2 regions of the Promicromonospora sp. NPDC050249 genome follow, and region 2 is predicted to be linked to the other one. Evidence: predicted binding sites of a transcription regulator. Region 2 holds the regulator's gene; the other holds the start of a gene.

Region 1 (15,099 bases), on a different contig from region 2:
GTCCTCGCCGAAGGCCGCTACCAGCACCTTCCGGATCGCCGGGAAGTCCTCGGGCCGCTCGGGCCGGATCTCCCAGGCGCTCATGCGTCGGCCGCCTCTGTCGGCGCCGGCTGAGCCTCGGCCTCGGCCTCGGAGCGGAGGACGCAGAACTCGTTGCCCTCGGGATCGGCGAGGGTCACCCAGCCTGTGCCGGGGCCGTACTTCCCGCGGTGGTCGCCGAAAACCGTGGCGCCGTGCGCGATGAGCCGTTCGATCTCGGTGTCCCGGAGGCCCGCCCTGGGGCGCAGGTCGAGGTGGATCCGGTTCTTGACCGACTTGCCCTCCGGCACCTCGATGAACAGGACGGGCACCCCCTTGCCTGCGGGGTCGACGATCATGCACTCGTCGTGGCCCGGCAGGTTCGGGTCGCCGGGCACGTCCTCGTACCCGAGCACCGGTTTCCACCACTGGGACAGCGAGTAGGCGTCGGAACAGTCCACGGTCAGATGCGAGATGAAGGAAGTCACGCCGGGACCCTGGCACACCCATCCCGCCTCACCAACCCTTTTCCGCGCCCCGCACTGCGCCCGCGGCTCACGGCGCAACCCGGTCGCTCAGCCCGGGGAGGACCGGCCGTGCCGCCAGTAGCCGACGAAGTCCACCTGCGCCTTGGGCACACCGCGCTCGTTGACCAGGTGCCGCCGCGCGCCGGTCGCCAGCGACGACTCGCCGACCGTGAACGCGTACACGTCGGCGGCCGGCCCGGCCGGCTCGAGCTCGTGCAGCTCCGCGAGCGCGGCCCGGCCCGGGACGGCGTGGGCGTCGGACCGCACCACCCACCGGATCTCGACGCCGGACGGCGCCCGGAACTCCTGCTTGTCCCCGGCCGTCGGGACCTCGATGACGGCGGTGCCGCGGGTGTCGTCGGGAAGCGACTCGCAGATGCCCGCGACGGCGGGCAGACCGGACTCGTCGGTCACCAGGAGCGTCCAGCCGTGCGGGTGGCTCGCGTCGAAGGTGATGCCCTGGTCGAGGATGCCGACGCGCATCCCCCGGTCGGCGGCCTGGGCGAAGCCGGCCCCCGGACCCGAGGCGTGCTCGGCGTCGCCCGGGGTCTCGTCGTCCGCGGCGTGCAGCACGAAGTCGACGTCGATCTCGTTCAGGTCAGGCCGCGCGGCGCGCACGGTGTAGTTCCGCACCCACGGGCGCTGAGCCTTCGGGGTGGTGAGGTACTCCGCGTACCAGAGCCCCGAGGTGCGCTTGGGCAGGCGCAGCATGTCCTGTCCCGCGCGCGGCAGGAAGAGGCGGAACCACTGGTCGTAGCCCGCCGGCGTGAAGTGGGCGAGGTCGCCACCGCCGAGCGTCACCCGCATCATGTTCGGCGTGACCCGCTTGGTGTTGACGACCTCAGCCATCACGACGTGCGGATCGACCGCTTTGCGCCCCTTAAATGCCATGCGCTGAGGTTAGGCACACCTAAGTCGGTTTGACCAGTGTCTGGTTCGGATCTACCCCACGTGCGTTCCGGATCCCCGCCAGGGACAGCAGCCCGCCGATCACGAGCAGAGCCGCGGTCACCAGGAGCGCCCGGTGGAAGGAGGCGACGTCGAGCACGCCGCCGGTGATGATGCCCGCGAACGCCACGGTGAGCAGCCCGGCGACCCGCGAGACCGCGTTGTTCACCGCGGAGCCGATGCCGGCGTCGTGGGCCGGGACGGCGCCGAGGATGGCCGCCGTCAGGGGCGCCACCGTGATCGAGAGGCCGAGGCCGAACACGAGCTGGCCGGGCAGCACCTGGGTCGGGTAGAACGCGGTCTCGTCCATCGAGAGCATCAGGAGGAACCCTGCCGCCGCGACGATCGGGCCCAGCGTCATGAACAGCCGCGGCCCGTACCGGCCGGCGAGCGTGCCGAACCAGGCGGACAGCAGGATCATCGCGAGCGTGGTCGGCAGCTGGGCCACCCCGGACCACGTCGCGGAGTATCCGGCGACCTGCTGCAGGAACAGCGTGAGCACGAAGCCGCCCAGCGAGAGCGCGCCGTAGATCGCGAAGGTCGCGAGGTTCCCCCACGCGAAGTTGCGCGCCTCGAACAGGCGCAGCGGCAGCATCGGGTCAGCGGCCCGCCGCTGGTAGAGCACGAACGACACCAGCATCACCGCACCCGCGAGGACGGACACCAGGATGACCGGAGAGGTCCACCCGAGCCGCTCCCCCTCGATGAGCCCGAAGACCACGCCCGCGAGCCCGAACGCGGCCAGCGCGGCCCCCGGGACGTCCACCCGCCGGCCGGGCTCGCCCTCCCCCGCGGGCACCCCGCGCAGCAGCCAGAGCGTCACGGCGATGACCGGCACGTTGATCCAGAACACCCAGCGCCAGGACGCGAGGTCGACGAGCATGCCGCCGACGAACGGGCCGACGATCATGGCCGCTGTCGTCCACGACGTCCACCGGCCGATCGCACGGGCCTGCGCCTCGCCACCGAACGTCGCGACGATCAGGGCCAGCGAGCTCGGGACCAGCAGGGCGCCCGCCACCCCCTGCAGCGCGCGGGCGATGACGAGGACGGGGCCGGTAGGGGCGATCGCGCACAGCACCGAGGCGACACCGAAACCCACGAGCCCGGCCGCGAGCACCCGGCGTCGCCCGTAGACGTCGGACACCGAACCGGCGACGAGCATCAGCGCGCCGAGCGTCACCAGGTACGCGTCGACCACCCACTGCTGCAGGGCCAGGTCCTCCATGCCCTCGCCGCCGAGCTCCCCCGCGATCGCGGGCAGCGCGACGCTCACCACCGTGCCGTCGAGGAACGACACGAACGAAGCGAGGATGGCGACGAGGAGCACCCGTCTCTGGAGCGTGGTCACGAGCCACACGCTATGCCCAGCCACCGACATCCACCCCCGCCGCCCGGACACGGCTTCGCACGCGGCCGGATGTCGGGCACGATCGGGACATGGACCTGACGATCCGACCCGCCACACCCGACGACGCGGAGGCCTGCGCGGACATCTACGGCCACTACGTGCGCAACACCCACGTCAGCTTCGAGTCCGAGCCGCCGAGCACCGAGGAGATGGCGCGGCGCATCGCCGGCTGCACGGCCCGCCACGCCTGGCTCGTCGCGCAGGTCCCGGACCCAGCGGCCGGCGGGCGGGACGTCGTCGGCTTCGCCTACGGCGCGCCGTACTCGCCGCGCGAGGCCTACCGCTGGTCGGTCGAGACCAGCGTCTACCTGGAGCCCGGCCGCCGTCGGACCGGCGCGGGCCGGGCGCTCTACGAGGCCCTCTTCGAGCGGCTCACCGAACGCGGGTACCGCCGCCTGGTCGCAGGCCTGGCCCTCCCGAACGACGCCAGCCTCGGCCTGCACGTCGCGCTGGGCTTCGAGGTGGTGGGCACGCTCCGCGAGATCGGCTGGAAGCACGGCCGGTGGCACGACGTGATGCGGCTGCAGAAGGACCTGGTGCCCGGCCTCGAAGGCGCTCCGCCGTCGGGCGATCCCGCCTGATCTACCCGCTCGGCCCACGGTCGTCAAGCCCACGCTGCGATCATCGTGTCCGGCCTGTTCACGGCAGGATCCGTGCATGGACAGCATCGTCCGCGTCGCGACTCCAGACGACGCCGCAGCCTGCGCCGCCATCTACGCCCCGTTCGTCGCCGACTCGGCGGCGACCTTCGAGACCAGCCCGCCGGACTCCCGCGAGATGACGCGCCGGATCGAGCGGTTCTTCGGCCGCGAGACCTGGCTCGTGCTCGAGACGGACGGCGTCGTGGCCGGTTTCGCGTACGCCAGGCCGTTCGCGGACCGCCCGACGTTCCGGTGGACGCTCGAGACCAACGTGTACGTCGCCGCCGACCACCAGCGGCAGGGCGTCGGCAGCACCCTCTACGGCGCGCTCCTCGCGCGGCTCGCGCGCCGCGGGTACCACCGCGCCATCGCGAGCATCGTGCTGCCGAACGACCCGGCCATCGCGCTGCACGAGGCGGCGGGCTTCCACCGTGCGGGCTCGTTCGAGAAGATCGGCTGGAAGCTCGGCCAGTGGCACGACGCGGTGCTCTTCCAGCGCGACCTCGTGCCCGACGACGGCTCGGCCCCCGGGGACCGCCGGGCCGACGCGGAGCTGCCGGGGCTGCTCACGCCGGAACCGCTCGAGGTGACGCGCACGCCGCTGTTCCGGCCCCACCCCGCGGAGGAGCTGGTCACCTACTTCGGCGACTGACCGCCCGGAACTCAGCCTGGAGCCCCGCCCGGAATTCGGATGGATGCGCGAGGGCCCAGTGCCTAAGGTCGCCTCCATGAGCCTCACCGTGCGACCCGTCGAGTACGCCGACCAGCCGGACTACACGCGCCTCGGCGGGGAGGCGTTCGGCACGCCGGGCGAAGGCCGCCCGGTCCCGACGCGCGAGGAGTGGGAGGCCGCAGGCTTCCGCGAGTGGGGTGCGTTCGACGACGACGGCCTGGCCGCACGCCTGCGCGTGTACGGGTTCACGTCGTGGTTCCACGGCGCACGGGTGCCGACGGCGGGTATCGCCGGGGTCGCCGTCGAGCCCGAGCGACGCGGATCCGGCCATCTCGGCCGCCTCTTCGACGCCGCACTGGAGCAGGCACGGGAGCACGGCGAGGTGATCTCCACGCTCTACCCGACGGCGCCGGGCATCTACCGCAGACTGGGCTACGAGGTGGTCGGCTCGTTCGACGACGTCGACGTCCCCCTCCTGAACCTGAACCGCGTGCCGGCGCCCGAAGGCGTCGTCACCCGCCGCGCGGGCGTCGCCGACTTCGACGCGATCGTCGCCGTCCACCACCGGTGGGCGGCCGCCCAGAACGGGCCCGTGTCGCGGGCGGAGAAGCCGTTCTGGACCCCGCCGGAGAAGTTCTTCGCCGACTACACGGGCGTCACCCTGGCGATCGACACGAGTCAGGGCGCGGCGGGCGAGGTGATCGGCTTCGCGAGCTGGATCCGCGGTGAGGGCTACACGCCCGCCACCGCCCTCATGGAGGTCGACGACCTCATCGCCCTGACGCCCGACGCCGCCCGCGCGCTGTGGCGCACGCTCGGCAGCTTCTCGACGGTGGTCGGCACGGCGCGGGTCTCGACGTCGGGCCTCGACCCCGCCTGGCTGGTGCTGCCCGACCTGACCTCGACGGTGCACTCGGCCCACCCCTACATGCTGCGGATCCTGGACGTGGCCGGGGCGCTGGGCGGCGTCCGCTCGCCGCTGGAGGGCGCCCGCGTCCCGTTCGCGGTCCGCGGCGCGCCGGATCTCGACGGCGCGTGGACGCTCACGGTGTCCGACGGCATCACGCACCTCGAGCGCAACACCCTCGCGGTCGGGGACGCGCACCACGAGCGGCCCGTGCTCAGCCCGAACGGGCTGGCGCTGCTGTACGCGGGCGCGCAGTCCGCGGCGAACCTGCGGCTGGCGGGCCACCTCACCGGCGCCCCGGACCACGACACGACGCTGACCGCCCTGCTCCCCCAGCGCCAGCTGCACGTCCGCGACTACTTCTGACCCGGATCCCGGCCCCATCGGAGCCGGGCGAGCTGGACGGCTGTTCACCATGCACTTGCTGCCAGGGCCGGGGCATTCTTGGCAGCAGGTGCATGGTCGATCGCCGTCATACTGGGGCCGTGGAGATCTCCGTTGGCTGGTCCGTCGTACTTCTTGCCACCGCCGCCTGGAACCTGCTCATCTGGCCGCGGTTCTGGCAGCGCATCGCCGCCGACCCCCGGTCGCGCGACGCCGACGGGCGGGCGACGAAGTTCCGCACCGTGCACGGCGTCCTGATCGCGGTCTCGCTCGCGCTCGCCCTGGCGGTCGGCGTGCTGGGCGTCATCAGCCTGTTCTGACCGCCCCGTCAGACGCCCGGCTCATCCACGTGACCTGGGCGTTCGCTCCGCCATTGGTTGCGCAACATACCTGGAGGTAGGTATGGTGCGACGATGAGCACGCCGAACGCACGTGACCGCCTCATCGACGCCGCGCAGGATCTCTTCGCCGCCCAGGGGGTCGGGCCGACGAGCCCTCGCGCGGTACTGGCGGCCTCCGGCGTCGGACAGGGCAGCCTCTACCACCACTTCCCCACCAAGCACGACCTTGCCGTAGCGGCCGTCGGCGCGACCGTCGACCAGCTCCTCGCCCGGGCGATGACGACGCTGGGCAGCGACTCCCCCGCGATCCAGCGGCTCGTCGCCTACCTCGAGCGGCCGCGGGACGCCCTGGCGGGCTGCAGGATCGGCCGCCTCACCGCCGAGCAGGCAGTGCTGGACGACGACGGCCTCCGCGACGTGCTCGCCGCCTACTTCGTGCGCCTGCTCGGCACCCTCACCACGATCTTCCGCGAGACCGGGCTGCCCGACGACGTCGCCCGCGACCGGGCGCACGCCGCCCTCGCGATCATCCAGGGCGGCTACGTCCTGGCCCGCGCCACGCAGGACCCGGAAGCGCTGACCGCGGCGGTGCGCGGTTTCGTCGGCCTGCTGAGCACCAGCTGACCCACCAGCCGACGACCAGCTGACCACCAGCCGACGAACAAGGAGAACCCGTGACCTTCCGCGAGCGCCTGCGTGCCCTGCCCACCTTCGCCCGGCCGGGGCTCCCGGCCTTCGACCCGGACGCCGCTCCGCCCACGCCGCACGAGCTGTTCGTCGCCTGGATGGACGAGGCGATAGCGGCGGACCTGCTCGCCGCGCACGCCATGACGCTCTCGACGGCCGAGCCGTCGGGGCGGGTGCACGCCCGGACCGTGGCGCTCAAGGACGTGACGGCGGACGGCTGGTGGTTCGCCTCGCAGTCGTCGGGTCCCAAGGGCCGCGACCTTGCGGCGAACCCGCATGCGGCGCTGACGTTCTTCTGGCCCGAGCTGGGCCGCCAGGTCAAGGTGACGGGGAGCGCGGCGTCGGCGGGCGAGGAGGCGAGCCGCGCCGACTTCCTCGCGCGTCCCGACGCCTCGCGCGCCGCCGGGCTCGTCAACCGCCAGAGCGAGCCGCTGGCCTCCCAGGACGAGTACGTACGGGCCTTCGAGGAGGCCCTCGCCGCGGTCACCGCCGACACCGGGCTGGCCGCCCCGGACTGGACCGCGTACGTCCTCGCCCCGACGGAGGTCGAGTTCTGGCAGGCGCCCGACGACGGTCCGCACACCCGCCTGCTGTACCGGGCCGAGGCCGACGGCTGGACCCGCGGCCTGCTCTGGCCCTGACCGTCCCTCCGCACGCACCCCCTGACGCCGCCCCGACGAAGGAGCCCCACCATGAGCAGCACCGAGAACAGCACAGTGAGCAGCACCAGCACCGTCTCGCACGCCCTCGCCGACTCCGACGCGGGCCTCGGCACGCTGATCTCCGCCGTCGGGCACCTGACGGACGCTGACCTCGCCGCGCCGTCGACCCTGGAGGGGTGGACGCGCGGGCACGTGCTGTCCCACATCGCGGCGCTCGGCAATGCGCTGCGCGGTCAGGCGCAGGCCGCCGAACGCGGCGAGGTGGTCCCCGTCTACGCGAGCCAGGAGGCCCGCAACGCCGGGATCGAGGCGGGCTCGGGCCGCACGGTGTCCGAGCACCTGGCGGTCCTCGGCGCCCTGCGCAACGACCTGGCGAGCGCCTGGCCCGAGCCCGGGTCGCCGCTCTGGGCCGCCCCCAGCGGATACCGCGGCGGACCGCTCTCGGGCTGCCTGCTCGCCTGGTGGCGCGAGGTGCGGATCCACTCGGTGGACGCCCTGGCCGGCACGTCCCAGGAGGTCGGGTACGAGACGTGGGACGACGCCCTGTGCGCCCACCTGCGCGAGTTCCTGGCGGTGCGGCTGCCCGACGGCGTCTCCGTCGACGACATCGCGGGCGACCCGCGGGACGTCACGGCGTGGCTCGCCGGGCGCGTGCCTGCGTCCCCGCTGCCGGGTGCGCTGCCCGAGCTAGGGCCGTGGCCGTCCGCCGTCCCTGCCCGCTGAGCGGGAGGTGAGGCGACGGGCGCTGTGGGCGTGAGGGAGGTCACGGCAGACGGCACGTGATTCACGCCACAGCGCTCGTTCAACTTTTCACAAGCCCGCTATCGTTCCTTACGTGACTTCTTATCTCCAGACAGCCCCGCGTCCCTCCGAAGAGGTCGACGTCGCGCTGATCGGCGGGGGGATCATGAGCGCCACCCTCGGCGCGCTGCTCACGATCCTCGAGCCGACCTGGCGTATCGGAATCTACGAGCGCCTGGACGAGGTAGCGCTCGAGTCGTCGAACCCGTGGAACAACGCGGGCACCGGCCACGCCGCACTCTGCGAGCTGAACTACACGCCGGAGCGCAAGGACGGCTCCGTCGACATCTCCAAGGCGGTGAAGATCAACGAGCAGTTCCACACCTCCCGCGAGTTCTGGAACCACCTCCTGACCGCCGGCCTGATGGAGGGCACCGACTTCATCAACGTCACGCCCCACATGACGTTCGTGCGCGGCGCCGAGAACGTGGACTTCCTGCGCCGTCGCTACGAGGCGCTCAGCGCGCACCCGCTGTTCAGCGACATGGAGTTCAGCTCGGACCCCGAGGTCATCGGGCAGTGGACGCCGCTGATGACCCAGGACCGCGACGCCGACGAGCCGATCGCGGCCACGCGCTCCGCGGCGGGGACCGACGTCGACTTCGGGTCGCTGACCAAGAAGCTCGTCGAGTTCGCGACGGCGCACAACACAGAGCTGCACGTGAACCACGAGGTCCGGGGCCTGAAGAAGCTGCGGGACGGGCGCTGGCGCCTGAACCTGCACGACCGTTCCTGGAACGCGGGCACCCGTCGTCGTACCGTCCGGGCGAAGTTCGTCTTCGTCGGCGCGGGCGGTGGCGCGCTGCCGCTGCTGCAGGCTTCCGGCATCAAGGAGGCGCGCGGTTACGGCGGCTTCCCGATCTCCGGCGAGTTCCTGCGTACGGACAACCCGGCCATCGTGTCCCAGCACCAGGCCAAGGTGTACGGCAAGGCCGACGTCGGCGCCCCGCCGATGTCCGTGCCGCACCTGGACACGCGCATCGTGGACGGCAAGAGCTACCTGATGTTCGGCCCGTACGCGGGGTTCAGCCCGAACTACCTGAAGAAGGGCAAGTACCTCGGCCTGATCACGTCGCTGCGCCTGCACAACATCGGCACGATGCTCGGCGTGGCCGCGAAGAACATGGACCTCACCGCATACCTGGTCGGCCAGGTGGTCGCCGCGCCGGAGACCAAGTTCCACGAGCTGCAGCGCTTCATGCCGACCGCGCAGCCCGGCGACTGGGAGCAGATCACCGCGGGCCAGCGCGTCCAGGTGATGAAGTGGGTCAAGGGCAAGGGTGGCGTGCTGGAGTTCGGCACCGAGGTCGTCGCGGCCAAGGACGGCACCATCGCCGGCCTGCTCGGCGCGTCCCCTGGTGCATCGACCGCCGTCGCCGCGATGACCGGGCTGCTCGAGCGCTGCTTCCCCGAGCGGTACGCCGGGTGGAAGCCGCAGCTCACCTCGATGATGCCGAGCCTCGAAGGCGGCGCGGACTACGACGCCGCTGAGCTCACCGGCGGCATCGACCGGCGGGTCACCGCGGGAGCCTGACCACGGTCGCCGACGGGACGGCTAGACGCCCAGCTGTCCCGTCGGCAGCTCCCGCATCCGCGCCAGCGGCGAGAGCAGCACACCCCAGCAGGCGAGGCAGTGCACGGCCGCCATCACCAGGACCGTCTCGCGGACGCCGATCTCCCCGCCGAGCCAGCCCGCGACGACGCCGGCCGCCGGCATGGTGCCGAAGTTCACCACCTGCATCACCGTCATCACCCGGCCGCGCAGGCCGGCCGGCACGTACCGGAGGCGCCACGCGTTCCGGATCACGTTGCCCGCCACGACGAACAGGCCGGTCAGGAAGCCGCCGGCCGCACTGATCACCGCGCCCGGCCCCGGCAGGCCCGCGCCGACGAGCAGCGCGGCGGGGCCGCAGAGCACCAGCAGGGCCGTAGAGGCCCGCCCGCTCCCGAGGCTCCGGCTCACGTACGGGGCGACGACGGCGCCCACCACCCCGCCTCCGCCCGCCACCGCGAGGACAGCGCCGACCCCTGCCTCGGTCAGGCGCAGGTCGCGCACGAGGAACAGGACCAGGAGCGCCCCGTACCCCGTGAGCCCGAAGTTGGACAGCCCGCCGATGCCCACGAGCCACGGGATGTAGCGGTCGCGGCGGACCAGGTCCACACCCTCGCGGATGCGTACGAGCAGCGGTTCGGCCGGGCCGTCGAGCGCCTTCGCCGGCCGGGGCAGCCGGATGCGCCACAGGCACACGGCTGACCAGAGGAAGGTCACGGCGTCGAGCGCGATCCCGGCGGCAGCCGTGAGCCACTGGGCGAGGAGGCCGCCCAGACCGGGCCCGGCCACCTGCGCCGCGGACTCCGTGCCGAACAGCCGCGAGCTCGCGGACTCGAGCTGCTCTGCTGGCACCACCTCGGGCAGGAACACCTGGTACGCGGTCCGGAAGAACACCGTGCAGGCCCCGCCCACGAGACCCACCACCACGATGTGGGTCAGCGTAAGGACGTCGAGCGCGAACGCCAGCGGCAGGCTCCCGAACGCGGCGGCGGACACGAGGTTCGCGACGATCATCACCCGCCGAGCCGGGAGCCGGTCCACCCAGGCACCCGCCGGCAGGCCGATCACCAGCCACGGCAACCACGTCGCGGCCGCGATGAGGCCCATCCAGGCGGGCCCGGCGTCGAGCTGGGTCACGGCGAGCAGCGGCAGCAGCGCCGAGGTCGTCGCATTGCCGACGAGGCTCACACCCTCGCCCAGCCAGAGCAGGCCGAAGGCCCGGTTGCGCCCCAGGGGCCGGGCGTCCGGGGCGGTGCCGCGGGGAGGCGCTGTCGACGTCGTCATACCAACAGGCTAGACGTACAAGACTTCTTGTACAAGTACTCTTGTCTTGTTGGGACTGCCGGTCAGGGCTGGGAGGGGAACGCCCTCGCGAACAGGAAGACGTGCTCACGCCCGTCCGCGCCGTCCTGGGACTCGCCCGCCTTGCTCCGTTCCTTCCAGCGCCCCACCAGCGCATTGATCTCGTCGCCGAGCTCGGTCAGCTCATCCGGGGTGAGCCGCAGCCATGAGTCGGTGGCGAGCTCGGCCCGGCCCCACTCCTCGTTCGGCTCGGAGCGCTCCAGCCAGGCACGGGCCCGCTCGACCTGGCGCGCCAGCATGAACTCCTCTGCGGCCACCGCCTGGCGCTGGCTCTCGGCGTCCTGCGGCAGCGTCGACCGGCCCCAGGTGATCGACCGCGCCGCGCGGCGCCACCAGCGCTCGCGCCCGTCGCGCGCCAGCTCCGGCGCCTCTTCGACGAGCCGGGCGGTAGCCAGCACCCGCATGTGATGGCTGATGCTCCCGACCGCCAGCCCGGTGCGCTCGGCCAGGACCGACGCCGTGGCGGGCCCCTGCGCCGTCAGCGAGTCGAGCAGGCGGGAACGCGCGGGGTTGGCCAGGGCGGTGACGGCCCTGGCCTCGGTGAGCGTACGGACGTCGTCGGAAGCCATGTAGGCAGGGTAGGACGGCGCCAACGGCGACGTCGCCCCTGGTCTCGTCCCGGTCGACCCCTACACGATGCCCGCGACACGCCGACGACAGCGTGCACTGTGTTGGAGTCGATCCCCCGCGCGGCCTCGGCTCAGCCGCTCGCCAGCTCCGTGAGGCGCTCCGCCCAGCGGTCGAGCAGGGCGTCGATGGTCTCCACCGCGACGTCGGTGCGCGGCATGCGGGCGCGGACTGCCAGGCCGTCGTCGGTGCGGGACACCCAGACCTGCAGGTCGTCGGCCCGGGTCGCCGCCGAGACGTGGTGCGCCCGCCGCCCGTTGGCCGCCGCGTGGCCGGGCAGCCGGCGGTAGTCCAGGTAGGACACCTGGAAGATGTCTCGCCGCGGGAACCGTAGAGGGTGCGGCAGCGTCTCGACCAGCTGGTCGAGCGGCACCGCGGACAGCTCCCGCGCGGCCCGCAGCGCCTTGCCGGTGGCGGCGATCGCCGTGTCGGTGACGATGCCGGTGACGGCGCCGGCCCCCGCTCCGGCCGGCGCGGGGACGTCCACCTCGATACGCAGCGGCACCGTGGTCGTGTGCCAGCCGACGGCCCGATGGGCCGGTTCGTCGGCGCGGGTGTGCACCGGCAGGAGCGTCTCCAGCACGGTGGGACCGCCGAGGTCGTGAACGGCCAGGGCGAAGGTGGCCAGCACGGCGGCCGACGTCGACGCACCAGCCCCTGCGGCGCGGCCTGCGACGGCGTCTGCCGTCGCGGAGTCGGCCAGGGAGCGGACCACCGTGCGCTGCGGTGCCCGCTCTCCGTCGGGCACGCCGAGCGGGAGCGGGAAGGTGGGCAGCGCCCAGCCGCGTGCGCGGAGGAATCCGTGCCAGGCCGCGAGCCGCGGGTCGTCGACACCGACGTACGCCGGGCCGACCGCTGGAAGGGCCGTCGCCGCTTCCACCGTCGGGCGGACGACGACCGTCGGGCGGGCCGCGGCCAGGGTTCCGGCGCCGCTCGCCGCCACCGCTCCAGCCAGAGCGAGGACCGGCGCCGCCGTGTGCCGGATATGCTCAGCGTAAGCAGCCGCCAGCTCGTCGATGACGACGGTGGTGGACCAGGCGTCGGTGTGCAGGTGATCCATACCGAGCACGATGGTGGACCGGTCGGGGCGGCTGATCGCCGCGGGCAGGAAGGCCGGGTAGCCGAACGGCGCGCAGCGTCGGCCGAGCTCTGCGACCAGGTACTCCCGGGTCGCCGCGACGGTACGGGTGACCGGTCCGTCGGCGCGCTGCCAGACGAGGGTGCCGGGATCGTGCCGCACCAGGCCGACGGCGCCTGCGTGCTCGAGGGGCCGGCGGACCGCCCCCACCTGGAGTCCGGGGTGCCGGGCGACGAGGTCCCGGAAGGCTTCCTCCAGCGCGACGAGGTCGACGGGGCCTGCGACGTCGAACGCGGCGGTGATCCATACGCTCGGCTCACCGTGCGCCGTCCCGAGCAGATGGTTGCGCTGGTTGAAGGTGATCGGCGCGGGTTCGGGCGCCGGGCCGGCGCCTGGCGTGACGTCCCAGGTGAGCACCCGGCCGGGTGCCGGCTCCCAGAGGTCAGCCGATACGACCCGCACCGGTCGCCTCCAGGCGCTCGTCCCGGGCTACCTCGTCGTCGGCCTCCACCGGCACGCCGACCGGCGCGCCCCCATCGACCGCCGCCTCGAACGTGGCGGTCAGCTCGGCGATGTACCGGTCGACGGCGGCCTGCGCCGCAGGAGCGTCCGGACTCTGCGTGACGAGATACAGCCGCTCGTGGTCCCGGTTCACCCACAGGGACGCGTTCGCGGTCCGGCCCTCCCCCGTGAAGTGCAGGCCGTTGTCGTAGGCCGGTCGCCCGGCGCCCGGGAACCGGCGCAGGTCCAGGTAGCTGATCAGCTGGGGGCTGCCGAGGGAGGCGGGGTCGAGCACGCCGTCGGCCAGCATGACGCCGAGCGCGGCGTGCACCGGGACTTTCGCCACCTTCCTGGCCTGCCGGAACGCCGCGTCGGCAGCGGGCAGGACGGCGGTGAAGGACGCCGGGACGCCGCCGTCGGCCACGGGGAACGTGACCGGGGCGAAGTTGCACAGCCAGCCCTGCGTGGTCTCGAACCCGGGCCCGCGGGTCCCGACCACCGTGACGCCGAACCAGTCGGCGGCGCCGGTGAGCCGGGCGTCGGTGAGCGCGATGCCCGCGAACACCGCACCCGTGAAGCGGGCGCCGTGGGCGGCGACGAGCTCGTCCAGGCGGGCGACGCCGTCGGCGTCGAGCAGGGTCGCGGAGCGGATCCGCACCGGGGCGGTCTCGCCGGGCGGCAGGCCGAGGTCCAGCGCGAAGCCGGGCAGGCGGCCGTCGTGCGCGGTCACGGCGTCGGCCCAGGCCCGGATCTCGGGGGCATCGGCGGGAGTAGCGGCGGCGAGGGCGTGCTCGGCCTCGGCATGGGCGAGGAAGGAGCCTGCGGTGTCGGGGTCGGGGCCCGACAGGCTCGGCCCACCGGGATCGGTCGACGAGCGGGACGGGTCCAGCTCTTCCGCGTACAGCTCCTCGAGCTCGCTGAGCACCATGAGCTGCGACGCCCCGTCGGTGAACGCGTGGTCGCACCCCCAGAACAGGCCGAACCCGTCCTCGGCGACCACGGCACCGAGGGCGAACGGCGCCCAGGAGTCGGGGCGGCAGGCGGCGTCGAACGTCTCGGTGAGGTGCGTGGTCACCCAGCCGTCCCACGAGCCGCCCGGCCGCGGCGAGAACACGGGCACCGCGACCGGCTCGAAGGCGACGGTGTCCGCCGGCACCAGGTGCCGCACGGGCGTACCGCCGGCGGCAGACGCATCGACGTCGAACCAGGTGCGCAGGCCCTCGTGCCGCCGGACCAGCCGGGTCAGCGCGCGGGCCAGCGCCGCGCCGTCGAACGCGCCGTCGAGGTGGGAGGCCGTGCCGGTCCAGGCGCGGTGCCGGCCGCCGGACGCCCGGCGCGCCGCGTAGGCGCGCAGGTGGTCGCCCTGCAGGAACGACGGCGGCCCGGGGTGCACCGGGGCCGATGCCGCAGCGGCGCGCGCCTCGGCCGTCGGCCGAACGTGCCACACCTGTCCGGGCCGCGTGGTCCACGTGCCCATCGCGCCGAGGATCATGCGACCGCCTCCCGCATGCTCACCGTGCCGAAGGCCCTGAAACAGTCACGAAGCTCCGCGACCAGCGCGTCCATCGCGGCGTGCGCCTCGGGAGTGTCCGGGTACCGGGTCGAGACGTTGAGCCCGTCGTGGGTGCGCAGGAACCACAGGTAGAGCTCGTCGGTGCCGTACGCGGGGCTGCGCAGGGTCCTCGCCTCCCAGGTGCTCCAGCGTTCGGCGCCCGGCACGAACCGGGTGTCGACGTACGACACGGCGAAGTGCAGGCCGTCGGTGATGCCGCCGAGCTCGGCGATGCGCGCGAACGAGTACCGCACCAGGGGTTTGCCCGCGGAGACCGCCGCGTACACGCGCTCGATGGTCGCGGTCAGCGCGTCGCCGTCGACGACGGGGGTCTGCTCGCCCTGGCCCACGTCGACCGTCCGCAGCACCGGGTCCACCCCCGCGAGGTCGAGGTCCACGGGGCACAGGCCCACGTACCAGCCGACGG
Region 2 (15,099 bases):
TACGTCATCCCCGCGCCCGGCCGGGTCAGTCGCAGTGAGCCGTCAGGCCCTCCTCGGTACCGCCGGAGAGCTTCGAGGACTCGGCCACCTTGGCCATGATGCGGCCCAGCGTCGCGAACTCCTCGGGCTCCAGCGCATCGACCATGATGCGGCGCACCGCGGCGACGTGGCCGGGCGCCGCCACCTCGAGGGCCGCACGGCCGGCGTCGGTCATCGTGCAGTTCACACCGCGCCGGTCGCCCTCGGCGGCGCGGCGCTCGACCAGCCCGCGCGACTCCATCCGCGCGACCGTGTGCGTGAGCCGGCTGCGCGACAGCACGAGGCCGTCGGCGAGCGTCGACATCCGCATGGTGAGCTCCGGCGCCTCCGAGAGCTGCACCAGCAGGCTGTACTCGCCGAGGGAGAGGTCGAGGGTGCGGTCGTGGACCGCACCGAGCGCCTCGACGAAGCGTGCGGTGCCTTCGAGGTAGTGCCGCCAGGAGCCTTGCTGCTCCTCGGTCAGCCACAGGTCCTGCTGCTCGACCGTCTGCACCGCCATCTCGCCACCGCCTTCGTGCTGACTCGGACACCCTGGGAATACGTTACGGGACCCGCTATGTTGGACCTCATCGCGGGTAGTTGATCTCTAAACTATCCACCCACATCGCCGCACCAACAAGGAGTCCTCACTCATGGCCACCCCGCTTCCCGCCGGACTCACCACCGGCACCTACGACATCGACGCGTCCCACACCTCTGCGGCCTTCTCGGTCCGCCACGCGGGCATCGCCAAGGTGCGCGGCACCATCGCCGTCTCCTCCGGCACCATCACGGTCGGCGAGGACCTCGAGTCGTCGAGCGTCACCGCCGAGCTGGACGCACAGTCGGTCAACACGGGCGACGCCGGTCGTGACGGCCACCTGAAGAGCGCCGACTTCTGGCACGCCGACGAGAACCCCGCCTGGACCTTCTCGTCCACCGCCATCCGCCCCGAGGGCGACGCCTACATCATCTCGGGCGACCTGACCATCAACGGTGTCACCAAGGGCGTCGAGCTGGAGACCGAGTTCACCGGCACCGCCAAGGACCCGTTCGGCAACAACCGCGCCGGTTTCGAGGCCGCCCTCGAGATCAACCGCAAGGAGTTCGGCCTGACCTGGAACGCCTCGCTGGAGACCGGCGGCTTCCTGGTGGGCGACAAGGTGAAGATCACCCTGGACGTCAGCGCGATCGCCAAGGGCTGATCTCGCTCGGACATCTCGCTCAGACATAGCCCGTGCCGGCGACGGCACGGGCTATGTCTTTGATGTCGGCGGGCCGCACCCGACAGCACCCACCCACGATCCGCGCACCGTCAGCGACCCACTGTCGCGCCTGCTGACCCGGCTGCGCGGACCGCTCGGGCGAACCCGCCCAGCTGCGCCGCCCGGCATCCCAGCTCTCGCCGCTGTTCGGGTAGGCGATCACCGGCTTCCCGGTCACGGCACCTGCCGTGCCGACCGCCGCCGACACGTCGGACGGCGCACAGCAGTTGACCCCCACCGCCACGACCTCCGGCACGTCCCGGGCGATGGCGAACGCCTCGGCCAGCGGCTGCCCGGCGCGGGTGCGGTCGCCGTCGATGCTGTACGTCAGCCACACGGGGATGCCCATCCCGGAGATCACCGTCATCAGCGCTTCCGCCTCGTCCAGGTCCGGGATCGTCTCGAGCGCCAGCACGTCCGGTCCGGCATCGGCCAGCACTTCGAGCCGACGGCGGTGCCAGGCCGCCAGCTCGGCCACGCTCAGCCCGTACCGGCCCCGGTACTCCGATCCGTCGGCGAGCGCCGCGCCGTAGGGGCCCACCGAAGCCGCCACCCAGCGCTCGCGCCCGTCGTCGGCCACTTCGTCGCGGGCGGCCCGGGCGAGCTCGACGCTGTGCCGCAGCAGCCGCTCGGCGTCGTCCCGGCCGATCCCGCGTGCCTCGAAGCCGTCGAACGACGCCTGGTAGCTCGCCGTCGTCGCGATCACGGCCCCGGCGCGGAAGAACGCCAGGTGGGCGGCCTTGATCTCGTCGGGGGCGTCCGTCAGCAGCCGCGCCGACCACAGGTCGTCCGAGAGGTCGTTCCCGCGCGCTTCGAGCTCGGTCGCCAGACCGCCGTCCGTGACCAGGACCTTGTCGTCGTGTTCGAGGAATCCCACGAGGCGACCCTAAGGGTGCACGATCAACCACGTGGCGACCGCCGGCCGCACGCCCGCGTTCCGGATCCGGTGCGGCACCGAGCACGGATAGCTGATGGAGTCGCCGGCCGCCAGCACCACCTCGTCGTCGGCCAGCTCGACGGTGAGCTCGCCCGCCACGACGTTGCCGATCTCGTAGCCCTCGTGCTTGAACGGCTCGACGTCACCGAGCGTGGCCGTGGCACCGGGCGGGTAGACCGACTCGAAGAAGTCGAGGCCGCGGGTCGGGTTGGGTGAGAGCCGGCGGAACGTGACGCCGCCGTCGAGGGTCACCGGAGACGCCTCCCAGGCGCGGGTGACCGCGATCCCCGCGTGGTCGAGCTCCGTCGTCCCGCCGCGCGGCACGGCGACGGCGTCCGGCGGCTCGAACACGTCGGAGAGCGAGACTCCTAGCGCGTCGGTGATCGCGAGCAGACGCACGACCGAGGGGCGCATGACGTCCCGTTCGATCTGTGACACGGCGCTGGCCGAGATCCCGAGCGTCGCGGCGAGGCTGCGTGCGGACACACCACGCGCCACGCGGAGGCCGCGGAGCCGGGCACCGAGAGACGGTTCGGAGGACACCGCCGCATCGTACGAGTGCTCCTGGCCCCGCGTGGCCCTCACCCGCACGACACACCGGGCGACACGCCCCGGTTCACGCACCCGACACGCGCCGAAACACGTGTGAAGTGGTTACTGAACATGAGCCTTACGACGTGGTTACCCCGGGGAAACCAGCCGCCATCAGTTAACCCATAACTTCAGGTTCACCCAGCGATCACCCTTCGGAAGGCAGTGCTCATGACCGAGAACGCAGAGGTGGCGGCCTCCTCGGCGACCGCACCCCAGAACCCGCCCGGCGACGTCCCCGGCGGCGAGCACGACCTGGTCGAGGCCGCCGGGCACCCGGTCGGGTCCGGCAACGTCAAGCCCTCCTACGACCCCCGGCTCGCCAACGAGGACCTCGCGCCCCTGCGGGAGCAGAAATGGTCGTCGTACAACATCTTCGCCTTCTGGATGTCCGACGTGCACAGTGTCGGCGGCTACGTGACGGCCGGCAGCCTCTTCGCGCTCGGCATCGCGAGCTGGCAGGTGCTCCTGGCGCTGCTGGTCGGCATCGTCATCGTGCAGGTGTTCACCAACCTGGTCGCGAAGCCGAGCCAGAACACCGGGGTGCCGTACCCCGTGATCAACCGCGCCGTCTTCGGCGTCCGGGGCGCGAACATCCCGGCGATCATCCGAGGCCTCATCGCCGTCGCCTGGTACGGCGTGCAGACTTTCCTCGCCGCGCAGGCGCTGAACATCGTGTTCCTCAAGTTCATCCCCGCCAGCGCCGCACTCCTCGAGCCGGCATTCCTCGGGCTGAACGCCCTGGGCTGGATCTCGTACGCCGTGCTCTGGTTCGCCCAGGCGGCGCTGTTCTGGAACGGCATGGAGACCATCCGGCGGTTCATCGACTGGGCCGGCCCCGCGGTCTACGTCGTGATGATCGTGCTGGCGGTCTACCTCGTCTCGGAGGCGGGCTGGTCGAACATCAGCCTGGACCTCCACGAGGGCGAGCCGCTGACCGGGTGGGCCTCGGTAGGGGTCTTCTGCACGGCCGTCGCGATCGTCGTGTCCTACTTCTCCGGTCCCATGCTGAACTTCGGTGACTTCGCGCGGTACGGGCGCTCGTTCCAGGCCGTGAAGCGCGGCAACCTGCTGGGCCTGCCGGTCAACTTCCTGTTCTTCTCGCTCCTGACGGTGATCACGGCGTCGGCCACGGTCCCGGTGTTCGGCGAGCTCATCACCGACCCCATCCACACCGTCGAGCGCATCGACACCCCGTTCGCGATCCTGCTCGGCGGCCTCACCTTTGTGACCGCCACGGTCGGCATCAACATCGTCGCCAACTTCATCTCCCCCGCGTTCGACTTCTCCAACGTGGCCCCGCAGAAGATCAGCTGGCGCATGGGCGGCATGATCGCCGCGGTCGGGTCCGTGGTCCTGCTGCCCTGGAACTGGTACAACGACGCCGACGCGATCCACTACACGCTCGGTGTGCTCGGCGCCCTGATCGGCCCGCTGTTCGGCATCCTCATCGCCGGCTACTACTTCGCGGCGAAGCAGCGGGTGCTCGTCGACGACATGTTCACCATGTCGCCCGAGGGCGCGTACTGGTACACGAACGGCTACAACCGCAACGGCGTGCTCGCGATCTTCCTGGCCGGCGTGCCCACCGTGCTCCTCGGCGTGCTGCCCAAGCTCATCGCGGACCTCGGGTACTTCGACATCTCCTGGATCGGGAACTACACCTGGTTCATCGGGTGCGGCCTCGGCTTCGTCGCCTTCCGGTGGCTGGAACGGCTCAGCCCGCAGATCCCGTCGTTCGACGGCGTCACCGAGGGTGTGGCCGACGGCGCAGCGGGCACCAAGGCCTGACGGTGCGGATCCACCTCATCAACCCCAACACCTCCCGGGCGATGACCGCCAAGATCGCGGTCACCGCCCGGGAGGTCGCCGGGCCGGACGTCGCCGTCGTCGCCACCTGCCCGGACCCAGGTGCGGGCCCCGCCGCCGTCGAGAGCCACACCGACGAGGCGTGGGCCGCGCTCGTGGTGGCGCAGCAGGTCGCGGCCGCGGAGGCGGCCGACACCGGCCCCGCGGACGGCTACGCCGTCGCCTGCTTCGGCGACCCGGGCCTGGACGCCGCCCGCGAGCTGACGGACGGACCGGTCGTCGGGATCGCCGAGGCCGCGATGCACGTCGCGACCCTGTCGGGCCGCACGTTCGCGGTGGTCACCACGCTGTCGCGCACGCTGGGCCGCGCGCACGACCTGGTGCGGCGCTACGGCTTCGAGGAAGCGTGCGTCGCCATGTACGCCGCGGACGTCCCGGTCCTCGAGCTGGAGGACGCCGGCTCGGCGGCCCGGGAGGCGATCTCCGAGCTCTGCGAGCGTGCGGTCCGCGACGACGGCGCGGACACCGTGGTGCTCGGCTGCGCGGGCATGACCGACCTCTGCGCGGACCTCACCCAGCGCACGGGCGTCCCGGTGATCGACGGCGTGGCAGCCGCCGTGGGCCTGCTGTCCGGAATGGTCCGGATGGGCGTGGGAACGAGCAAACGCGACGAGTACGCGCCCCCACCCCGGCTACCGGGGAGCGGTTCGAGGATCTGACCCCTGTGACGCCTCGCGGTCCGCCGTCCACCATGGTCAGGAGCGTAGCTCCGCCGTCGCCGCGCGGCGCACCAGCACTACCCAGGCCACGAACCAAGGGACGGCCCATACGGCGGACATCATGGCCGCGCGGTCCAGGCCGGCAACGCCGAGCAGGTCCCGCGCTCCGGCGATGTCGTTCGTCGCGACTACCGAGATGCCGATGAGAACTACAGCGACGCCCAGCGGCACGACCCAGAGCGACATCACGACTCCCCGGGACCTGTCACTGCCACCTGGCCCGCCGTCGCCCAGCATCGTGTCGGTCCTGCGCATCACCGCGACCAGGATGACGGCGCCGATCGCGGCGGCCACCAGCACCACGCCGAGGATCACCGGGGCGACGATGGCCGGTGTCGACGTGCTGGCGTCGAACAGGGCAAAGACGAGGAACCCGATCGGGGCCAGGCCGACAAAGAACCATCCCCAGACGGCTCCGTGCCGTACGGACCACGGCAGCGTGATGAACGTCCTGGGGCGCCCGGCGAAGAGGTCTTCGTCCGTGTAGCCCGCGGGGTCCGCCGGATCATCGCCGGACGCGATCAGCAACCGGTCCGGCTGCCCGACACCGAGCCTGGCATCGGAGCGGATCGCCGCGACCCGCGCCCGGCGTTCGGCGTCGGTCAGGTCCTCCCCGGCGAAGCTGACGAGACGGCCCGTTCGCGGGTCCACGTGCTCCAGGTCGGCGGGACCCGTGCCCTGGACCAGCGTTGTGTAGCCCGCCGCATACTCCCTGGCCCCCCGGGTGTCGGCCACGCTGCCGAGCATCCGTGCCGTCGAGACCGCGGTCGCGCCGGGCAGCACGAAGAACATGGCCAGAAAGGCCTGGTCCGCGCCCCACAGCACCAGGCCGGCCACGAGGCAGACCATGCCGATCCCCAGGCACCAGTCCTGGATCAAGGACAGGCGGTGCGCGGAGACGCCCGATAGCGTCCTGCGCCCGATCCTCGGGTGCCACTCGTCAGTCACTCGGATCCCCCGGTCGGCCCGCACATCAGCACGGCCATTCCTACCAGCGAGAAACCGTCCAGAACGCTTCGCTGAGCCTCCCGGCCCAAGAATCACCCGGCGCCAATCAGGCCCCCGAAGGCTGAGTCAGAGCGCCGCGGCTCGCGTCGCCGCGTGGAACGCCAGGATCTGCAGCTCGCCGCCGACGTCGACCGAACGCACCACCACGTCGTCCGGCACCTGGAGCGCGACGGGCGCGAAGCTGAGGATCTCGCGTACGCCCGTGGCCACGACGGCGTCGGCCACGTCCTGCGCCACGTGACCCGGCAGGGCGAGCACGACCATGCTGACCCGCTCGCGCTCGATGATCTGCGCGACGTCGCGCACGTGCTCGACGGTCACCCCGGCCACCCGCGTGCCCACGACGTCGGGCGAGGCGTCGAGCAGCGCCACCACCTGGAAGCCCCGCGTCGTGTAGCCGGAGTAGTTCGCGAGGGCGTGCCCGAGGTTGCCGATGCCGACGATCGCCAGCCGGTGCTCGGTCTCGAGCCCCAGGGCGACCGTGATGTAGGAGGCGAGCGACTCGACGTCGTACCCGACGCCACGCGTGCCGAACGAACCCAGGTAGGACAGGTCCTTGCGCAGCTGCGCCGAGCTCACGCCCGAACGCTCGGCGAGCTCCGTCGACGAGGTGAGGGCCACCCCCTCGGCCGCGAGGTCCCGCAGGGCGCGCAGGTAGTACGGCAGCCTCCCTACGGTTGCTGCCGGAACTGTCCCGTCACTGAGTTCGACCACGTGCTGCTCCCCTCCCCGCGACCACTGTGTCGCGGGCGTACGCACACACTGCCGGGATGATCATGCCAGGAGGCGGGCCAGACGCGCACCGTCCACGCGCCAGAAACCTTGCTGGACCCCGTCCACCTCGACCACGGGGACGTAGTCCCCGTACTTCTCCCGCAGTGCGGGCGCGCTGTCGATGTCGACCTCACGCCATCGGGCTCCCGCGCCCTCGCACACCCGCACCACCACGGCGCGTGCGTCTTCGCACAGATGGCACGCCTCGCGTGTGTACAGGACTACCCGGGCATCGGCAGGACTTGTCACGACCCGAGGTTACGTCACGCGCGGGACCACTCGGTCCGTGTGCGGCAGCCGTCCGTCCGCCCACCGCACGCCCCAGGCCAGGACCAGGAAGACCACGGCGACGAGGGTGGCGTTGGTCAGCGCGGCGCCGTAGCCGAGCACGGTGACGTCGAGGAAGGGGTACGGGTACCAGCCCGTGGCGGCACCCCGGACGAAGGTGTAGACGAGCCACGCGATCGGGTAGACGACCGACCACCACACCGTCCGCACGCTCACGCGGGGCCTGGGTCCTACCCACAGCCAGACGACGACGGCGAGGAGCGGCGCCAGCACGTGCAGCATCGTGTTCGCCACGGCGCCCGACGGCGTCAGCGTCACCAGGCCGCGCAGCACCGTGTTGTAGACGATCCCGGTGACGGCGATGCACAGCAGCGCGTCGAGCCGCAGGACCCGAAAGAGCGGACCGTCGCGCCGCGGGTCCAGCGCCAGCGCCAGCGAGACGCCGCCGATCAGCAGGTTCGACTCGATGGTGAAGTAGCTGAAGAGCCGGACGATGCGCTCGGCGTGCGTGGGCGCGATACCCGGGCCGCTGACGATCGCGGTGACGAGCTCGATCGTGAAGCCGCCGAGGGCGAGCACGGCCACCAGCAGGTGGAGGACGCGCGCGAGGGTGGCCCGGTCCGGCCCGCTGATCTCTTGGCTCACGCCCCGGTTCTATCACCGGCCGCCCCTGCCTGCCCGGTGTGACCTGCACCTCGTGGCGCGCGGATAGAGTGGCCTCCATGCCGTCGACGCACCCCTCGTCCGCCACCGCGGCGTTCTTCGACGTCGACAACACGATCATCCGCGGTGCGAGCGCTTTTCACCTGGCCAAGTCCGCGTACCAGCGCAAGTTCTTCGGCACGCGGGACATCCTCAGGTTCGCCGTGATCCAGGCGCGCTACCTGGTGTGGGGCGAGAACAAGGAAGAGATCGACAAGGTGCGCAACCGCGCCCTGTCGCTCATCGCGGGCCGCAGCGTCGCGGAGATCGCCACCCTCGGCGAAGAGGTGTGGGACGCCGTCCTGTCGCTGCGGATCTATCCGGGCACGCGCCGCCTGCTCGACGAGCACATCGCGGCGGGCCACCAAGTCTGGCTCATCACCGCCACGCCCGTGGAGATCGCACAGCTCATCGCGCGCCGGCTCGGCGCGACGGGTGCGCTCGGCACCATCGCGGAGCACAAGGACGGGTTCTACACGGGCCGGCTCAACGGCGACCTGATGCACGGCCAGGCCAAGGCCGCCGCCATCGTCGAGCTCGCGGACCTGGAGGGCATCGACCTCGACGAGAGCTACGCGTACGGGGACTCGCTCAACGACCTGCCGATGATGGGCGCCGTGGGCCACCCGTGCCCGATCAACCCCGACCTGCGGCTGCGCCGGCACGCGCAGGAGGTGGGCTGGCCCATCCGGGAGTTCCGGGGCCGGTCGCAGCGCGCGGCGGGGCGCAGCGTGCGTACGGCTTCATGGGCCGGCGCCGCGTGGGTGCTGGGCCTGGTGCTGCGGGCGGCTCGCCGCCGCCTGCGCGGGCAGTAGCCCGTACGCAGACACGAAGAAGGCCCGGCCCACTAGTGGGCCGGGCCTGCTCGTCACGCGCCCGAGGGCGCGAGCGTCACTTCTTGTTGCGGCGCTGGTGGCGCGTCTTACGAAGCAGCTTGCGGTGCTTCTTCTTCGCCATACGCTTGCGGCGCTTCTTGATGACGGAGCCCATAGGTCCTCGCAATGTTCGATCGGTCGGCGGCAGCCCGACGACGGGCCGCTCAGCGAAATGGTCCACGGTTGGTCCGGGACAGTGACGCCAGAGAGTGACGATGGCCGACCAACACGAAAGGGAGTCCGCTCCCTAGGCTACCTGGTCTGACGCGCGCCCCGTAATCGGGGACGGTGTGAGGTGCGCCGAGCCCTTCCCGGGCCCCACCCGAACCCGCCCCGAGGCCCGGTTCACGGCCTCGCGGCGAACCGTTCGAGGAGGTCGGCATGGCCCGAGCAGACCAGCAGGTCGTTGGAGGAGATCCGCGTCTCCGGCGTCGCGTAGACGAAGTCGACACCCGGTGACTTCACGCCGATCACCGTGATGCCGTACCGCTTGCGGATGTTGGACTGCGCGAGCGTGAAGCCCTGTGCCTCCTTGGGCGGGCGCATCTTCACGATGGTGAAGCCGTCCTCGACCTCGATGTAGTCGAGCAGCTTGCCGCTCACGAGGTGGGCGACGCGCGAACCCGCGTCGGCCTCCGGGAAGACGACGTGGTGGGCGCCGATACGGGTCAGGATGCGGCCGTGCTCCGCCGAGATCGCCTTGGCCCAGATCTGGGGCGTGCCGAGATCCACCAGGTTGCCCGTGATCAGCACGGACGCCTCGAGCGACGAGCCGACGCCGACCACCGCCACGCCGAAGTCCTTGGCGCCGAGCTGCTCCAGCGCCTCCGGGTTGGACGCGTCGGCCTCCACCAGCGGCAGGCGCCCGGACCACTGGGCCACCAGGATCGGGTCCTGCTCGACGGCGAGCACGTCCTGGCCGAGCCGGTCCAGGGTCGCGCCGATCGACGACCCGAACCGGCCGAGGCCGATCACCAGCACACCCGCATCCCGCTCGGGCTTCTTCTCCGGCACGGTATTCCTCTCTGTCAACCGATGTTGTCTGTCGGGTGAGACCTGCGTTCCGTTCCGGCCTCACCCGATGATCGGTCGTTCCTCGGGGAAGCGTACGATGCGTCGCCGGTCGCGCAGCGCAAGCACCGCGACCACCGTGACCGCTCCGGTGCGCCCCACGAACATGAGCAGGGCCAGCACGTATTTTCCGGCGTCGGGCAGGTCGAACGTGATGCCTGTAGACAGGCCGACGGTCGCGAACGCCGAGAGCACCTCGAACAGCACCTGCGACAGCGGCAGGTCCGTGACCTCCAGCAGCGCGATGCACGAGACGAGGACGATGCTCGCGCCCGTGAACACCACCGCGATGGACAGTCGCAGGACGTCACGCGGGATGCGGCGTCCGAACGCCTCGATGTCACGGTCACCGCGCGCCTCGGCGACGATCGCCAGCAGCATGACGGCGAGCGTGGTCACCTTGATACCCCCGGCGGTCGACGCCGACCCACCACCCACGAACATCAGGGCGTCCTGGATGAGCCAGCTCGACTCCGTCATGGCGCCGACGTCGACCGTGCTGAACCCGCCCGAGCGCGGCATGATCCCGGCGAAGAGGGCGGCCAGCAGCTTCTCCCCGAGGGTCAGGGGCCCGAACGTGTCCGGGTTGGTCCACTCCAGCACCAGCAGCAGCAGCGCGCCGACGACGAGCAGCGCGCCGCTCGTCACGAGCGTGAGCTTGCTGTGCAGGGAGAGCCGCTTGGTCCAGTTGTGCCAGCGCTGGCCCGGCCGGGGCAGCGCGCGCTGGATGTTGAGGATCACCGGAAAGCCGAGCGCGCCGATGAACACCCCGAGAGCGATCGGCAGCAGGAGCGCCCAGTCGCCGACGTGCGGCATCAAACCCTCGGTCGTGGGCACGAAGCCGGCGTTGTTGAACGCGGAGATCCCGTAGAAGAGCGCGTGCCAGGCGGCGGTGCCGACGTTCTCCTCGATGACGACCAGCCGGGGGAAGATCAGCAGGGCGATCGACAGCTCGAGCGTGGTGGCGGTGATGATGATGACCCGGATCAGCGAGCCGACCTCGCCCAGCCGGGTCGTCTTGGTCTCCGACGCCGTGAGCAGCTTCTGGGTCAGCCCGATCTTGCGCGACACGATCATGCCGAGCAGGGAGGCGACGGTCATGATCCCGAAGCCGCCGACCTTGATGCCCGCGAGGATGACGATCTGCCCGTACAGGGACCAGTAGGTGGCGGTGTCCTGGACCACGAGCCCTGTCACGCACACGGCGGAGACAGCGGTGAACAGGGCGTCGACCAGGCGAGCACCCTCGCCGTCGGCGGTCGCGAACGGCACCATCAGGAGGATCGCGAACAGCACGACCACACACGCGAAGACGGTGACCGCCAGTCGCGCCGGCGCCCGGAAGGCGAGCTCGTCGACGAGCTCCCGCAGCCCGAACAGCCGGTTCCGCAGGCTCCCCGCCATCCGTTCCGCTCCCTCCACCAGGTCTTGCCGATCGACGCCCTACTCTGCCACGCCGCGGGAGCCGATCTGAGCAGAAACCCTCCGCCGGCCGCCGGTCCGTTACCGTGGGCGGGTGCACCTCGCCCGGCTGGTCTGGAGTCCGCGACTGCTCGAGTACGACTTCGGACCCGGGCATCCCATGTCGCCCACCCGCCTCGACCTCACGATGCGGCTCATCGAGGCGCTCGGCCTGCTGGACCAGCCCACGCTCGAGCTGGCGGACGCCGAGCCGGCGTCCGACGCCGTGATCGAGACGGTGCACGACGCCGACTACGTGGCCGCCGTCCGGCACGCGGGGACGACGCTGGAGCCGGACGTGGCGCGCGGGCTGGGCACCGACGACGACCCGTTGTTCGCCGGGATGCACGAGGCCGCCGCGCGGCAGCTGGGCGGGTCCGTCGACCTCGCCGATGCGCTCTGGAGCGGCGAGATCGCGCACGGCGTGAACATCGCCGGCGGCATGCACCACGCGATGCCTGGTGCGGCCTCGGGCTTCTGCGTCTACAACGACGCCGCTGCAGCCATCCGCCGTCTGCTGGACCGGGGCGCGGAGCGGGTCGCCTACCTGGACTTCGACGCCCATCACGGCGACGGGGTGGAGGCGATCTTCTGGGACGACCCCCGTGTGCTGACGGTCTCCGTCCACGAGGACGGCCGCACCCTGTTCCCGGGGACCGGCGCCTCCGCCGACGTCGGACAGGGTTCCGCAGAGGGCAGCGTCGTCAACATCCCGGTCCCCGCGCGGACCGACGGCCCGGCCTGGCTGCGGGCGATCGACGCCGTCGTGCCCGCCCTGGTGCGGGAGCACCGGCCGCAGGTGATCGTGTCCCAGCACGGCTGCGACGCCCACGGGCGGGACCCGCTCTCCAACCTGAACGTGTCGGTGGACGCGCAGTGGACCGCGCAGCACTGGACGCACACCCTGGCGCACGAGCACGCCGACGGCCGCTGGCTGGCCCTCGGCGGTGGCGGCTACGCGGTGTCCGACGTCGTCCCGCTCGCCTGGGCGGCGCTCGTCGCCGAGGCCGCGCACGTACCACTGGAACGCGGTGCCGAGCTGCCCGGGGAGTGGCGCACGGCGGTCGAGGCGATGGGCTTCGAGGCCGCACGCACGCTGGGCTCCGGTGAGGTGGCGTTCCGCGGCTGGAGCGACGGCTACGACCCGGCCGACGCCGTGGACCGCGCGGTCCAGGCCACCCGCCGCGCGGTGTTCCCCCTGCACGGCCTGGACCCGCTCCTGGACTGACCTGGGTGTTCGTGTGAGGTTCAGGTTCGCGTCATCCGGGTGCGGGAGCCTCGGGCCCATGCGACGTCGCTTTGCCGCCCTGCCGGCCGCCCTGCTGCTCCTGTCCACCATGGTCCCGGCCTCGGCCGCCGCGAGCGGCGGGCACGACCGGCCGACGTCGGCCACCGCCACCGTCACCACCTCGGTGGAGACGCCTCCCCTGTACGACGACGAGGCCGGCGGCAACGCGTCGGGCGACGACCCCGCGATCTGGGTCCACCCGAAGGACTCGGACCGGTCGCTCGTCGTCACGACGGCCAAGGAGGGCGGCCTGCGCGTCTACTCCGTCGCCGCGCGCGAGCTGCAGTCGCTCGCGGCGACGGCCGCCCCGCGCGCGGACGGCGTCCCGGGCCGGTACAACAACGTGGACATCGCCTACGGCCTGGACGTGGCCGGCCGGAAGACCGATGTCGCCGTCGTCTCGGACCGGTACAACGACCAGATCCGCTTCTTCGCCATCGACCCGGCCGGGGCCAAGGCCGCTCAGCCCCTCACCGAGGTGACCGCGCCCGAGCTGGAGTTCCTGTTCAGCCCGGACCGCAAGACGGTCGCCGAGGACCAGACGGCATACGGCCTGGCGGTCTACCAGCGCCACGGCCGGACGTACGCGGTGGTGACGCAGGAGGGCAGCACCACCATCGCCACGGCCCGGATCACCACCGGCCCGGACGGCGTCGGCTACACCGACGTCGAGCACCTGGCGATGCCCGGCGAGTTCCCGCTGCCCGACGGCACCACCTGGGTGCCGTGCGAGGAGCCGGGCGTGGCACCGCAGCTGGAGGGGCTGGCCGTCGACCGCCGCACCGGCACGCTGTACGCCGCGCAGGAGGACGTCGGCCTGTGGCGGGTTCAGCTCCCCCTCGGCTCGGGCGAGCCGCGGCTCGTGGACCGGGTGAAGGACTTCGGCGTGCACGACGCCTATGACCCTGAGACCGAGGAGTGCGCCCCGGTGGACCCTGCGGCGCCGTCGTACGGGGGCAAGAACCTGACGGCCGACGCCGAGGGCGTGGACATCTGGTACGGCCCCGGCCGCAAGGGCTACGTGATCGTGTCCAGCCAGGGTGACGACACCTACGGCGTCTACGACCTGCGCGGCCACAACCGGGCGCTCGGTACCTTCCGGGTGGCGGGCGACGGCGTGGACGACGTCAACGGGTCGGACGGCCTCGCGGTCTCCAACGCGCCGGTGGGCGAGTACCGGTCCGGGCTGCTGGTCACGCACGACGAGCCGGAGACGGGCTCCGACGTCGACCCGGACCGCGAGGAGGACGCCACGGGCTTCTCGTACGTCCACTGGGGCGACGTGGCAAAGGCGCTCCGCCTCCGCTGACACGCCACCGTTGGTCGAGCTTGTCGAGACTCAGGTCTCGACACGCTCGACCAACGACCTTCAGGGGGTACGACGCCGGAGGGTGAGCACACCCAGCAGCACCGCACCCACGATGAACAGGACGATCACGCCGACGGCGCCGCGGATGTCCGCCCACTCGTCGCCCGCCGCGAGCGACGTCATCGCCTCTATCGCATAGGTGAGCGGGAACGCGCGGGACAGCCACTCCAGCACCTGCGGCATCTGGTCGCGCGGCATGAGCAGGCCGCACGTGATGAGCTGCGGGAACAGGATGGCCGGCATCATCTGGACCGCCTGGAACTCGCTGCGGGCCAGCGCGGAGGCGGCAAGGCCGAGCGTGCACCCGAGGATCGCGTCGAGCAGCGCGACCACGACGACGAGGCCGAGCGGACCTGCGACGTCCATCCCGACGAGCAGGGCGAAACCGACCACCACGAGCGCCTGGACGAGCGCCAGCGTCGCGAACGCCAGGCCGTAGCCGGCCACGAAGTCGCCCTTGCGGATGGGCGTCGTCATGAGCCGCTCCAGCGTGCCCGACTGCCGTTCGCGCAGGGTCGCCACGCTCGTCACCAAGAACATCACGATGAGCGGGAACAGGCCGACCAGCATCGGGCCGAACCTGTCGAGCACCTGGGGCTGGTCGTCGAACATCCAGGCGATCAGGCCGATCAGCAGGCAGGGCAGCAGGATGATCAGGGCCACCGTGCGGTGGTCGCCGCGCAGCTGGGACAGCACGCGGCTCGCGGTGGCGAGGGTCAGGTTCATCGCGCCGTCTCCTCGGTGGTCTCGCCGGCGCCGCCCGCCGGCTCGCCGGCGGCATCGATCAGGGCCAGGAACGCGCGCTCGGCGTCGGGTGCCCCGGTGGAGGCCAGCAGGTCGTCGGGGGTGGTGTCGGCGACGAGC

The links. Region 2 encodes Rex, which represses fermentation and respiration genes when NADH is low (regulators of the CRP and FNR family bind a similar motif). Its sites were predicted from a motif close to CTTGTGAANNNNTTCACAAG; they were not measured.
Region 1: the regulator Rex is predicted to act here: its motif matches at 7,997-8,016, upstream of mqo (malate dehydrogenase (quinone)).

The regions. Positions count from the first base shown of each region.
Region 1 is NZ_JBFAKY010000035.1:28,217-43,315, reverse strand. It holds gene AB0I32_RS22605 (N-acetyltransferase) at 1-84, opposite strand, end outside; gene AB0I32_RS22600 (VOC family protein) at 81-506, opposite strand; gene AB0I32_RS22595 (siderophore-interacting protein) at 594-1,436, opposite strand; gene AB0I32_RS22590 (MFS transporter) at 1,456-2,844, opposite strand; gene AB0I32_RS22585 (N-acetyltransferase family protein) at 2,934-3,485, shown strand; gene AB0I32_RS22580 (N-acetyltransferase family protein) at 3,562-4,197, shown strand; gene AB0I32_RS22575 (GNAT family N-acetyltransferase) at 4,274-5,491, shown strand; gene AB0I32_RS22570 (hypothetical protein) at 5,611-5,829, shown strand; gene AB0I32_RS22565 (TetR/AcrR family transcriptional regulator) at 5,923-6,474, shown strand; gene AB0I32_RS22560 (pyridoxal 5'-phosphate synthase) at 6,525-7,178, shown strand; gene AB0I32_RS22555 (maleylpyruvate isomerase family mycothiol-dependent enzyme) at 7,230-7,922, shown strand; gene mqo (malate dehydrogenase (quinone)) at 8,035-9,534, shown strand; gene AB0I32_RS22545 (MFS transporter) at 9,556-10,836, opposite strand; gene AB0I32_RS22540 (helix-turn-helix domain-containing protein) at 10,899-11,483, opposite strand; gene AB0I32_RS22535 (hypothetical protein) at 11,615-13,081, opposite strand; gene AB0I32_RS22530 (hypothetical protein) at 13,062-14,612, opposite strand; gene AB0I32_RS22525 (condensation domain-containing protein) at 14,609-15,099, opposite strand, start outside.
Region 2 is NZ_JBFAKY010000015.1:134,150-149,248, forward strand. It holds gene AB0I32_RS14575 (MarR family transcriptional regulator) at 26-538, opposite strand; gene AB0I32_RS14580 (YceI family protein) at 672-1,223, shown strand; gene mmuM (homocysteine S-methyltransferase) at 1,243-2,160, opposite strand; gene AB0I32_RS14590 (cupin domain-containing protein) at 2,170-2,763, opposite strand; gene AB0I32_RS14595 (NCS1 family nucleobase:cation symporter-1) at 2,983-4,602, shown strand; gene AB0I32_RS14600 (aspartate/glutamate racemase family protein) at 4,605-5,339, shown strand; gene AB0I32_RS14605 (hypothetical protein) at 5,376-6,347, opposite strand; gene AB0I32_RS14610 (redox-sensing transcriptional repressor Rex) at 6,474-7,121, opposite strand; gene AB0I32_RS14615 (glutaredoxin family protein) at 7,182-7,430, opposite strand; gene AB0I32_RS14620 (Pr6Pr family membrane protein) at 7,440-8,114, opposite strand; gene AB0I32_RS14625 (HAD-IB family hydrolase) at 8,192-8,986, shown strand; gene AB0I32_RS14630 (AURKAIP1/COX24 domain-containing protein) at 9,063-9,161, opposite strand; gene AB0I32_RS14635 (TrkA family potassium uptake protein) at 9,392-10,060, opposite strand; gene AB0I32_RS14640 (potassium transporter TrkG) at 10,121-11,521, opposite strand; gene AB0I32_RS14645 (acetoin utilization protein AcuC) at 11,634-12,806, shown strand; gene AB0I32_RS14650 (phytase) at 12,865-14,175, shown strand; gene AB0I32_RS14655 (ABC transporter permease) at 14,236-14,961, opposite strand; gene AB0I32_RS14660 (ABC transporter ATP-binding protein) at 14,958-15,099, opposite strand, start outside.